DNA from 3 places in the Myxococcus sp. XM-1-1-1 genome. Region 2 is predicted to be linked to each of the others. Evidence: riboswitches for the same ligand, from Rfam matches in the RefSeq annotation. Region 2 holds a riboswitch; each other region holds the start of a gene.
What was found. A riboswitch is a leader RNA that binds a small molecule or an ion and turns the genes downstream of it on or off. The one in region 2 is predicted to bind cobalamin.

Region 1: it holds a riboswitch for cobalamin, as region 2 does, so the genes downstream of both, K8640_RS10635 (hypothetical protein) here and K8640_RS25300 (aspartate aminotransferase family protein) in region 2, are expected to answer to the same signal.
Region 3: it holds a riboswitch for cobalamin, as region 2 does, so the genes downstream of both, K8640_RS28210 (acyl-CoA thioesterase) here and K8640_RS25300 (aspartate aminotransferase family protein) in region 2, are expected to answer to the same signal.

The regions. Positions count from the first base shown of each region.
Region 1 covers NZ_JAIQDH010000004.1:32,358-35,626, reverse strand. Annotated here, with positions in the region: gene K8640_RS10640 (cell surface protein) at 1-475, opposite strand, end outside; gene K8640_RS10635 (hypothetical protein) at 472-1,848, opposite strand; cobalamin riboswitch at 2,033-2,249, opposite strand; gene K8640_RS10630 (MXAN_6577-like cysteine-rich protein) at 2,269-3,269, opposite strand, start outside.
Region 2 covers NZ_JAIQDH010000014.1:100,194-103,462, reverse strand. Annotated here, with positions in the region: gene K8640_RS25305 (MDR family MFS transporter) at 1-1,076, opposite strand, end outside; cobalamin riboswitch at 1,258-1,472, shown strand; gene K8640_RS25300 (aspartate aminotransferase family protein) at 1,737-3,101, shown strand; gene K8640_RS25295 (aldehyde dehydrogenase family protein) at 3,098-3,269, shown strand, end outside.
Region 3 covers NZ_JAIQDH010000017.1:29,902-33,170, reverse strand. Annotated here, with positions in the region: gene K8640_RS28225 (6-phosphofructokinase) at 1-49, opposite strand, end outside; gene K8640_RS28220 (hypothetical protein) at 191-673, opposite strand; gene K8640_RS28215 (hypothetical protein) at 847-1,530, shown strand; gene K8640_RS28210 (acyl-CoA thioesterase) at 1,696-2,115, opposite strand; cobalamin riboswitch at 2,241-2,479, opposite strand; gene K8640_RS28205 (S1C family serine protease) at 2,598-3,269, shown strand, end outside.

The DNA of each region.
Region 1 (3,269 bases), on a different contig from region 2:
AGGGGGCGCAGGGGAACTCGTGCCACTGCACGCCGTCGTCGCTCACCGAGACGCGGCCCCGCTCGGTGAAGGCGCGCGGGCCTCCGGCGATGAGGAAGCCGTTCTCGAAGACGAGCAGGTCCACGCCCGGGCCATCCACCACCGCGAGGTCCGTGAAGCGCAGGGTGATGGAGCCACCCTGCCCCAGCGAGAGGACATCCAGCGAGCCGCTGTCCAGCCCCCCGCCCACCGGCGCGCCCAGGACGATGGACGGGAAGCGGTCCTGTCCGAAGCCCGCGCCGGGGCCGGGCAGGTACTCGACCACCTCGTCGGCGTACGGGTCAGCGGGCCGCGAGGGGCTCGCGTCGGTCCCCGAGTCACCGGGCCCCGCGTCGTCGTCCGTGACGGGAGCCTCGTCCCCACCGCACGCGGACAGGCTCAGCGCCAGGGCGAGCACGGTGCCGCGACCGAACCGCGAGGAGGCGCGCGTGCTCACGGCGCCACCTGGAGGCGCACCAGGCGCCGGCCGTTGCGGTCAGCCACGCCGACGAGCACGTCGGAGCCGAGCGCCTTGAGCATCCGCACCGTGGTGCACTGGTTGACGTAGGTGAGCACGGGCACGCGCGCGCCCACCGTCACGGCGTCATTCGCGCCGACGGACAGCGCGTAGCGGGACACGTCGGTGGCGACGAAGTCGTAGTCCGGGGGAGCGTAGGCGCCGCGGTTGAGCACCACGCCACCGCCGAAGGCCGCGACGTCGTTGAAGTCGCTGCCCACGTCGACCTTCGCCTGGGTGCCCAGGTCCAGCGGCGTGCCGCTGGTGATGGCGGTGGCGAGCGTCGTGGGCGCCACGCCGTGGAGGACGTTGACGAAGTTCTGGTCGAAGTAGCCCAGCGCGGCGACGCCCGTGTCCGTCACGGCGGTGAAGCCGCTTCCCACCACGTCACCCTGCGGGAAGTTGACCGCGCGCACCGTGCCCATGGGGTCCGTGGACGTCACGAGACCATAGACAGCCAGGTCGGAGGCCGAGCCCAGACCGCCGCCGTTGACGAGCACCGCGCTCAGCTCCCCGGACGAGAAGGCCGCCGCGGAGAAGTTCTTGGGCGCGACGACGAAGCTCGAGTGGGCCGGCGTGGCCAGGTCATACGCGGCGACGTTGCCCGGCGAGCCCGTGGCGCCCAGCGTGTAGCCGGTGAAGACGCGCAGGCCGTCGTTGATGACATAGCCGTTCGGGTACACCGTGGCGCCGCCCTCGCGGTCCGCCGGGGTGATGATGTCGAAGAGCTTCGTGGTGCCCGGCAGGAGGTCGGGCCAGGTGCCCAGCGAGTACAGCGCGGCGTCCTTGCCTCGTCCCTGGATGCCGTAGAACGCATACGTGGGGCCCGGAGAAGCACCGAGCGCGAGGATGTCCGGCGACAGCGCCACGGACTCGGCGGCGACGAAGCCCGGCTGGAGCACGAGCGTGCCCAGCTTCGGGTCCAGCGGCACCGTCGCGCAGTCGACCACCACGGGGCCGGCATCCGGCTCACCCGCGTCCGGCGCACCTGCATCCGGCTCACCCGCGTCGGGCGTGCCCGAGTCCGGCTGACCCGCGTCGGGCGTGCCGGAGTCCGGCGTACCAGAATCCGGCGTCCCGGAGTCCGGCGGGCCCGCGTCGGGCGTGCCCGAATCCGGCGTCCCCGCGTCGGGCGTCGGGGTGGTGGGGGCAGGCTCGGTCTCGCACCGCTCGTCGACGCAGACCCACTGCTGCCCCGCGGGGGCCTCGCCGTTGTCGGCGCGGCAGTCGAACGGGTCGACACACTCCGGGTTGCAGCCGGTGCCGAGCAGGGCCACGGCGAAGGAGGCCACGGCCAGTGATGCGGACTTCATCCAAGGTTTCGCGCGCTTCGATTCAGCCGTCTTCATCTGCGTCCTCGTCCCTCTCCGCCCCCACGGGCGGGTGGGCTTCCAGGAGGACGCGGTCGAAGGCGGGCACCCGAGCACCCCACGGTGCGCGGTGAATGGGCTGACGCCTCCGCCGCCTCCCCTCGGAGGCCTCGGTGATGTCCGTGCCCAAGGGGCACGGGTCCACGGCAGGTTTTCGGACTCGCAGGCGCGGGAGCCCCGGAGGGCGCCCACCTAGTGGCCGTCGCTTCCCAGTCCCGTGAGGGACCAGTGCTTCAATGACGGCGGTCGTTCCTGCACACCGCTGCGGGGCAGTCCCGGATTCGCACCGGGTTCCCTAGAGCCGCCGTGGTTCGCACGACGGCACCGAGGACGCGGCCGGGATATGGCGGGCGACAGGCATTGTCAATGGAGCGCGGTGACGTCGATGGCGTTGGACACGGGGCGTCGAGGGTCCACCGGGCACGCCTCCAGCGCGGGGCCCTTCGCGGTGGGCGTGGAGTAGCCCCTGCGCTCGGTGAGGGTGCCATCACCGACCTCCACGACGAAGACGCGGCCCGCGTTGGTGTCCGCCAGGTACACCGCGCCTCGGGACACGGCGAAGCGGCTGGCCACCGACAACAGGCAACCCGGTGCGCCGGGCTGACAGCCGGGATTCAGCGCGTAGGAGGCCACGGGGACATCGTTCTTCACCAGCACCAGCCCCGTGGAGCGAACCGACGTGGCGATGTAGCCGTTGGCCGTGTCGTAGATGGCCTCACCGATGCAGGCGACCACGAGCTGGTCACCGACGGCTTCCACGTAGCCCGCGTTGAGGCAGCGCTCCTGGCCCAGGTCGATGGCGCTGACGGCGCCGGTGGCGGGGTCGATGCGCGCGAGCATGCCCGGCCCGTTGGGGCGGTAGTCGTTGGCGGGGTTGAGGTTGGTGAGCGCCACGTACACGTGGGTGCGCGTCGCCGTCACCGAGAACGGCAGGGGCATGGAGCCCGTACCGTCGAAGGGCTTCAGGTCCAGGCCGGTGAGCGACAGCGTGTCCACCTTGCGCGGCTGCGTGGGGTCGGAGATGTCCACGCGCGCCACGGCGTTGCCGTGCTGGAAGTTGGAGCTGCCGGTGCCGAAGAGCGGGATGTAGAGCAGGTCGCCGAAGCGCGCGAGCGCCTGGGGGCTGGTGTTCGGGCCGAGGTTCAACTGCCCCACGGTGCGCAGGCCCAGGCCGTTGCCGTGGGACGGGCCGTCACGGCGGAGCACCTGGAGCGTGTTGTTCACCGAGTCGATGACGTACACGTGGGGCGGGTCCACGAGGATGTCATTGGGGGAGCCGGACACGACGCCCAGCGAGTCCTCCTCGACGAGCGCGCCCAGGTTGCCTCCAGGAGCCTGGAGCAGCTTGCCGTTGGTCATGTCCG
Region 2 (3,269 bases):
AGCGAGCCCAGCATCAGCCCCTTGTACCGGCCGATGCGCGACACCAGCTGACCGCTGAGGATGTTGCCCGCCACCACGCCCAACGTCAGCGGCGTCAACGTCAGCCCCGCGTGCGTGGCCGACAGCCCCACCACGTTCACCATGAACAGCGGCAGGAACACCACGCCCGACAGGAACACCGCGCCGATGACGAACACCGCCGCGTTCCCCAGCGCGAACGTCCGGTCCTGGAACAGCTTCAGGTCCAGCAGCGGCTCCTGCGCGCGCCTCTCCTCGCGCAGGAACAACACCGTCCCCACCGCCGCGAGCGCGAACAACCCCAGCACCTGCCACGAGCTCCACGCCCAGCCGCCACCGTGCGCCACCTGCTCCGCGCCACGTCCCAGGCTGAGCGCGAGCAGGAGCGGCACCACCGCCAGCGCCAGCAGCACCGCGCCCGTCACATCCAGCCTCCCGCGCGAGGCCCCCGGCGGCTTGAGCGCCGGCATGCGCGAGAGCACGAGCGCGAGCGCCACCGCGCCCACCGGCAGGTTGATGAAGAACACCCAGTGCCACCCCAGCCGGTCCGTGATGAAGCCTCCCGCCAGCGGCCCCACCACGCTCGACAGGCCGAACATCGCGCCGAACAGGCCCTGGTACTTGCCTCGCTCGCGCGGCGGATAGAGGTCCGCCACCACCGACAGCGACGCGGTGAAGAGCGCCGCGCTGCCCACCCCCTGCACCGCGCGGTACAGGATGAGCGTCAGCGTCGAGCGCGACACGCCGCACAGGAAGCTGCCCAGCAGGAACACGACGATTCCCGCCGCCAGCACCACGCGCCGGCCCAGCAGGTCCGACAGCTTCCCCCACACGGGCACCATCATCGTCGACGCGACCAGGTACGACGTCGTCAGCCATGGATAGAGCGCGGGAGAGATGCCCAGGTCCGCCTGGATGGAGGGACCCGCCGTGGCGACAATCGTCTGGTCCAGCGCCGCGAGCAGCAGCCCGAGCAGCGCGCCCGACATCGTGAACACCCTCTGTGCACGGGTGAACGTGAAGGGCGCGGCGGCGGTGTTCGCGGCGGACGGAGCCATGGTCTGGAGGCGTCCTCCGACGCGGAGCGCCACCGATGAAGGTGACGCCTGCGCGCGGGATGCGCCAGCGCTCATGCACGGCAGGTTGCTCGTCGAACATCCCCGCGCACCGGCAGACGTCACGTCCCCGCGCGTCGAGCGCGCACCGGCGCTTCGCTTGACAGTCCGAAGAGGCGAACAGTACATACCGCCCCATGTTGGTGCTCGGACCTCGGTCCGAGCTTAAAAGGGAACCCGGTTCGAATCCGGGGCTGCCCCGCAGCGGTAAGTGAGAACGAGCCTCGTCATCCGCACTGGTTCCCCTGGGGAGCTGGGAAGCGACGAGTCGTAGGAAGCCGGCCCCCAAGGCCGAAGCGCTCACGAGCCCGAAGACCTGCCCGCATCCGACCGTGGGAGAAATCCACGGACGGTTTCGACCTGGAGCCGCGTGGGACGGCCGGAAGGTTCGAGCGGCGCTCGTGCCTCGACGGGCCCTCACGCACGCTCGACTTCTCCGACCTCCATCCCCCGTGTCTCCAGTCGCCCGTGGGGGCGAAGGTCGGTCCGTGGGCTCCAGTCGGGGCCTGGTGTGCGCTCACGCGCGCATCGTGACTGCCCTTCTTCCACGCGGGAGCCCTGTCGGGCGACCTCCGGTCGTCCGCGCTGCGTGGAGGACGGACGATGCGGGACGAAGCCAGGCACACGGTGCGCTACCCCCAGGGGAACGTGCTGCTGCGCAATCTCGCGCGCGACTTCCCCGTGGTGACGCACGGCCAGGGCGTCCACCTCTTCGACGCGAGCGGCAAGCGCTACCTCGACGCCTCCGCCGGTGCGCTCGTGGCCAGCGTGGGTCACGGCAACCGCGAGGTGGCGGACCGCATCCATGAGCAGCTGCTGCGCGTCGCCTACGTCAACGGCACCCACTTCACCACCGACGTCACCGAGGCGCTCGCCACGCGCCTGTGCGCCCTCGCGCCCCAGGGGCTCACGCGCGCCGCGTTCCTCGGCTCGGGCTCCGAGGCGGTGGAGGCCGCGGTGAAGTTCGTCCGCCAGCTCTGGGTCGAGCGCGGCCAGCCCCAGCGCGGCAAGGTCATCGCGCGCGTGCCCGGCTACCACGGCAACACGCTGTACGCGCTCTCGCTGTCGGGGCGGCCCCACTACAAGACCTTCTTCGGCCCCCTGCTGGCGGAGGTCGTCACCACGCCCGCGCCGTACCCGTACCGCTCCGGGCTGGAGGACTACGCGCGCGACGGCGCCGAGCACTACGCGCGGCTGCTCGAGGAGACGATTCGCCGCGAGGGCCCGGACACCATCGCCGCCTTCATCGCGGAGCCCGTCATCGGCTCGTCCGCGGGCGCGTCGCCTCCACCGCCCGGGTACTTCGAGCGCGTGAGCGCCGTGTGCCGCGAGCACGGCATCCTCACCATCGCCGACGAGGTCATGTGCGGCTGCGGGCGCACCGGCCGCTTCTTCGCCAGCGACCTGTTCCACTTCACCCCGGACGTGCTGGTGCTCGGCAAGGGCATCAGCGGGGGCTACGCGCCCTTGAGCGCGCTGCTCATCCGCGAGGAGCACCTGGAGGAGCTGCGCCGGGGCTCGGGCGGCTTCATGCACGCGCAGACGTACCTCCAGGCGCCCGCGATGACGGCGGCGGGGCTGGCGGTGCTCGACTACTACGAGCGGCACGACCTGGTGGCCCACGCCGGGCGCGTGGGCGCGCACCTCCAGCGCCGCCTGCGTGAGGCGCTGGGCGCGCTGCCGCATGTCGGCTCCGTGCAGGGCGTGGGGCTGATGGCCGGCATCGAGCTGGTCGAGGACACCGCGAGCAAGCGCCCCTTCCCACGCGCGCGCAAGGTCATCGAGCGACTGCTGTCGGCGCTGTTCGAGCGGGGGCTGGTCCTCTGGTCCAACACGGGCCACGCGGACGGGACGAACGGGGACCTGCTCATGGTCGGCCCCCCGTTGGTCATCACCGAGGCGGAGGTCGACGAACTGGTCGACACGCTCGCCCGCGGCATCCACCACTTCTTCCAGGAGGCGTCATGAGTTTCCGCATCACCTACTCGGTGCTGGAGGCGGACCTGTCCGCGCTGCACGCGCAGTTCGACGAGGCGCTCGCCGCCGTGCGCTCGACGCTGGGCGGAGAGCTGCCGTCGTGGCTCGGCGGCGAGGCGTTCCGGAGTGGAGACCTGCTTCAGAGCCGCAACCCCGCGC
Region 3 (3,269 bases), on a different contig from region 2:
GGCAGTCTCCGCCACCGGTGAGGACTCCGAGTCTCAGTGAACGGGCCATAGGGGTCGGACGCGGGTGTCAGAGGCAGGAGTGCCCACCATGACAGCGACGTCGGACCTGATGATAGGAGGCCCCCGCGCTGGGGTGCAACGCGCGAATCACCTCACGGATCGGATTTCCGAGTGGAAACGCGAGCTTCCATCAGTCCCGCTTGAGGCGGCGACGAGAGGCGACGCGGTCCAGCAGGGCCTGCAGACGGGGCTGGGGCGCCTTGGGCAGCGCCTTGTCTGTCGGAGATTGTAGGGGCATCTCCTTCGCCATCCGGTAGACCTCGATCAACCGCTCCTTGAAGAGCTCGTTGTCGGGGCGCTCCTGGACGGCGCGGCGGTAGGCGGCGGCCGCTCCCACGTAGTCCCCGAGGGCGAACAGGCGCTCACCCTCCTGGGCGGGTGAGGAGGGGCCGAGCGGGAGCTCAGGCTCCTCGGGCGGTCGGGAGGCCTCCAGCTTCTGGAGCTCCAGGGGCTGGAGGGACTCGCGGAGGTTGGCGAGCTTGTCGGCGAGCGCGCCGTCGTCCGGGAAGGCCAGGAGGAGCGCCTCATAGAGGTCGAGCGCCTCGACCAGCTCTCCACGGCGCAGCGCTCGGTCGGCGCGAGCCTCCATCTCCACCCGGGCTGCAGGATTCATCTCGGCGCGAGGTTACCCGTGCCCGACGGGGATGTCACAACGAAGGCGCGCGGGCCTGACTTCACGGTGAGCCGGGCCGGTGGGCCTCATGCCCGTGAAGCCGTGTCTTCTGGGTATCCATGGGTTCATGCGGCCTGGCGCGTGAGTGGCCGCGTCCGGGGCTCGGGGGGCCTATGCTGCGCGGTGTGAGCCTCTCGTGGGTGGCAGGCGGGTGGTTGTTGCTGTCGGGCGCGCTCGGGACCGAGCTGCGGCGCGACGGCTACGTGCTGCGTCCGCCCGAGGGCTTCCACATGGTGCGGTGGGAGCCGTACACGGGCTCGGTGGCGGGGGCGGTGACGTTGGACGCGGAGACGCCGAGGTCCTTGTCCGCGGCGCTCGCGGATGGCGAGGGCCCGGAGGCGGCGACGATGTTGGTGTCGGTGGTGGAGCGCGGCTTCTCCGCGAGCCCGTCCGAGCGTGACGACTTCGCGTCGGCGGTGATGCAGCACTTCCAGCGGGAGCTGGGGGTGGTGCTGTCGCCGGAGCGCGTGGACCGGATTGGAGGCGATGCGCCGCGCGTGGAGGTGCTGGGGACGCTGCGGGACGCGGGGCAGACGCGCACGGTGCTGGTGGCGGGGCTCGCGTCCGAGGGGCGGCACGCGGTGGTCGTCGTCAGCGCGCCCGCGGTGCGCTGGGAGGTGCTGGCGCCGAGCGTCCGAGCCTCGCTGGAGACGTTCCGCCTGGAGCCGACGACGACGCCTGGCGTGGTTCCCCGGCGCTTGTTGGGCGCGCTCGCGGGGGCGCTGGCCGGTGCGCTGGTGGCGTCATACGCGGCGTGGCGCCGGGGGCGCGCGGGGCGGATGGCCTCCGAGTCGTGACGACCGCGCGGCTCGCGCACGAATGAATCCCCGGTGGCGCCCTGGGCGGCGCCGCGAGCGGGCCGCCTCGGAGGCGGGCGGGTCCCCGCGTGATGCCATCTGCTGGAGTGCGCGCCGGAGCCCGAGGAGCCGGCCCCGGCGCGGATTGCGTTTCAGGGCTTCACGTCACTGCGCACCCGGCTCGGGCAAGAGCGGGGGCACGGCGGTGGGCTTGCGGTGCTCATCCAGCGCCACGAGCACGAAGCGCCCGCGCGTGCACAGCTCCCGCGCGCCCGTGAGCAGGTCCTCGGCGAACATCTCCACGTCCACGGTGACGGAGGTGCGGCCCGTCGCCGTCACGCGGCTGACCAGCTCCACGAGCTGCCCCTGCTGCACGGGCATGTGGAAGTCCACGCGCTCGCTGGACGCGGTGACCACGGTGCGGCGCGTGTAGCGGCTGGCGGTGATGAACGCGGACATGTCCATCCACCTCAGGGCCTGACCTCCGAAGAGGGTGCCGTAGTGGTTGGTCTGATCGGGGAACACCATGTCCACCATCCGCGTCTCGGTGGCGGAGGAGGGGAGGGACGGCTGCATGTGACTCATGGACGGACTCCTGGCCCACGGGCCTCCCCGGACATGAAGACCTCCGAGGGCGGCGGTGGGCCGCGAGGGATGGCCTGACCTTCCCGCGAAGGCCGGGGGCGAAGCGCCACCCGGGGCGCTGTCCGCGTCCCAGATGGGCTCGAGGCAGGTTTTCGGGCTCCGTGGGCCTCCCACCACCCGCCCCTCATCGCGGCGCGTGCTGGCGTCCTAGGCGCCGTCCCTTCCCAGCCCTCGTCTGCCGAGGACCAGTGCGTTCGACGGCGTTCGTTCCCACTGACCGCTGCGGGGCAGCTCCGGATTCACACCGGATTCCCTTGCTAAACCTCGTGGACCCCCACGAGGCACCTCGGGCGGGGCGGACCCTACCCGCTGCCCGGCGCGTCGCCAACAGGGCAGGTGGGTCGACGAGCGCACCGGAGGCCTCATGCCCCGCCACTCGGTACCCCCGCGCGCGCGGCGCTGGGATAGCGTGCGCCGCATCCATGTTCGTCTTCCTCCTCGTCGCCGTGCTGGGGCAGGCGCCGGCCGTCGCCCCATCCGAACCGGGCGCGCCCTCCGCCGTCCGAAGCCAACCCGACGTCGTGCCCGCTCCCGCGCCCGAGCCGCCTCCGGCCGTGTTGCCCCCGGCCACCCACGAGCTCTTCCAGCGCATCCAGAACCGCGTCGCCCAGGTGCGCATCATCGAGCGCCGCTCGGGCACGCGCTCCTCCATCGGCTCCGCCTTCTTCGTCTCGGGCGACGGGTACGCCATCACCAACTACCACGTGGTCTCCGACGTGGTGCTCCACCCGGAGGACTACACCGCGCAGCTCGTGCTGCGCACCGGCGGGGAGCCCGTGCCCGCGCGCCTGGTGGACGTGGACGTGGTGCACGACCTGGCCGTCATCCGCATGGATGAACCGGTGAAGGACTACTTCGTCCTGGAGGACCGCGAGCCGCCCCAGGGCGCGCGCCTGTTCGCCATGGGCAACCCCCATGACCTGGGCACCACCATCGTCGAGGGCACGTACAACGGCTTCATCCAGGACTCGCTCTACGAGCGCCTGCACTTCAGCGGCGCCATCAACCCGGGCATGAGCGGCGGCCCGACGCTGACGGGGCAGGGCACCGTGGTGGGCGTCAACGTGGCCACCATGGGCAACCAGCTGGGCTTC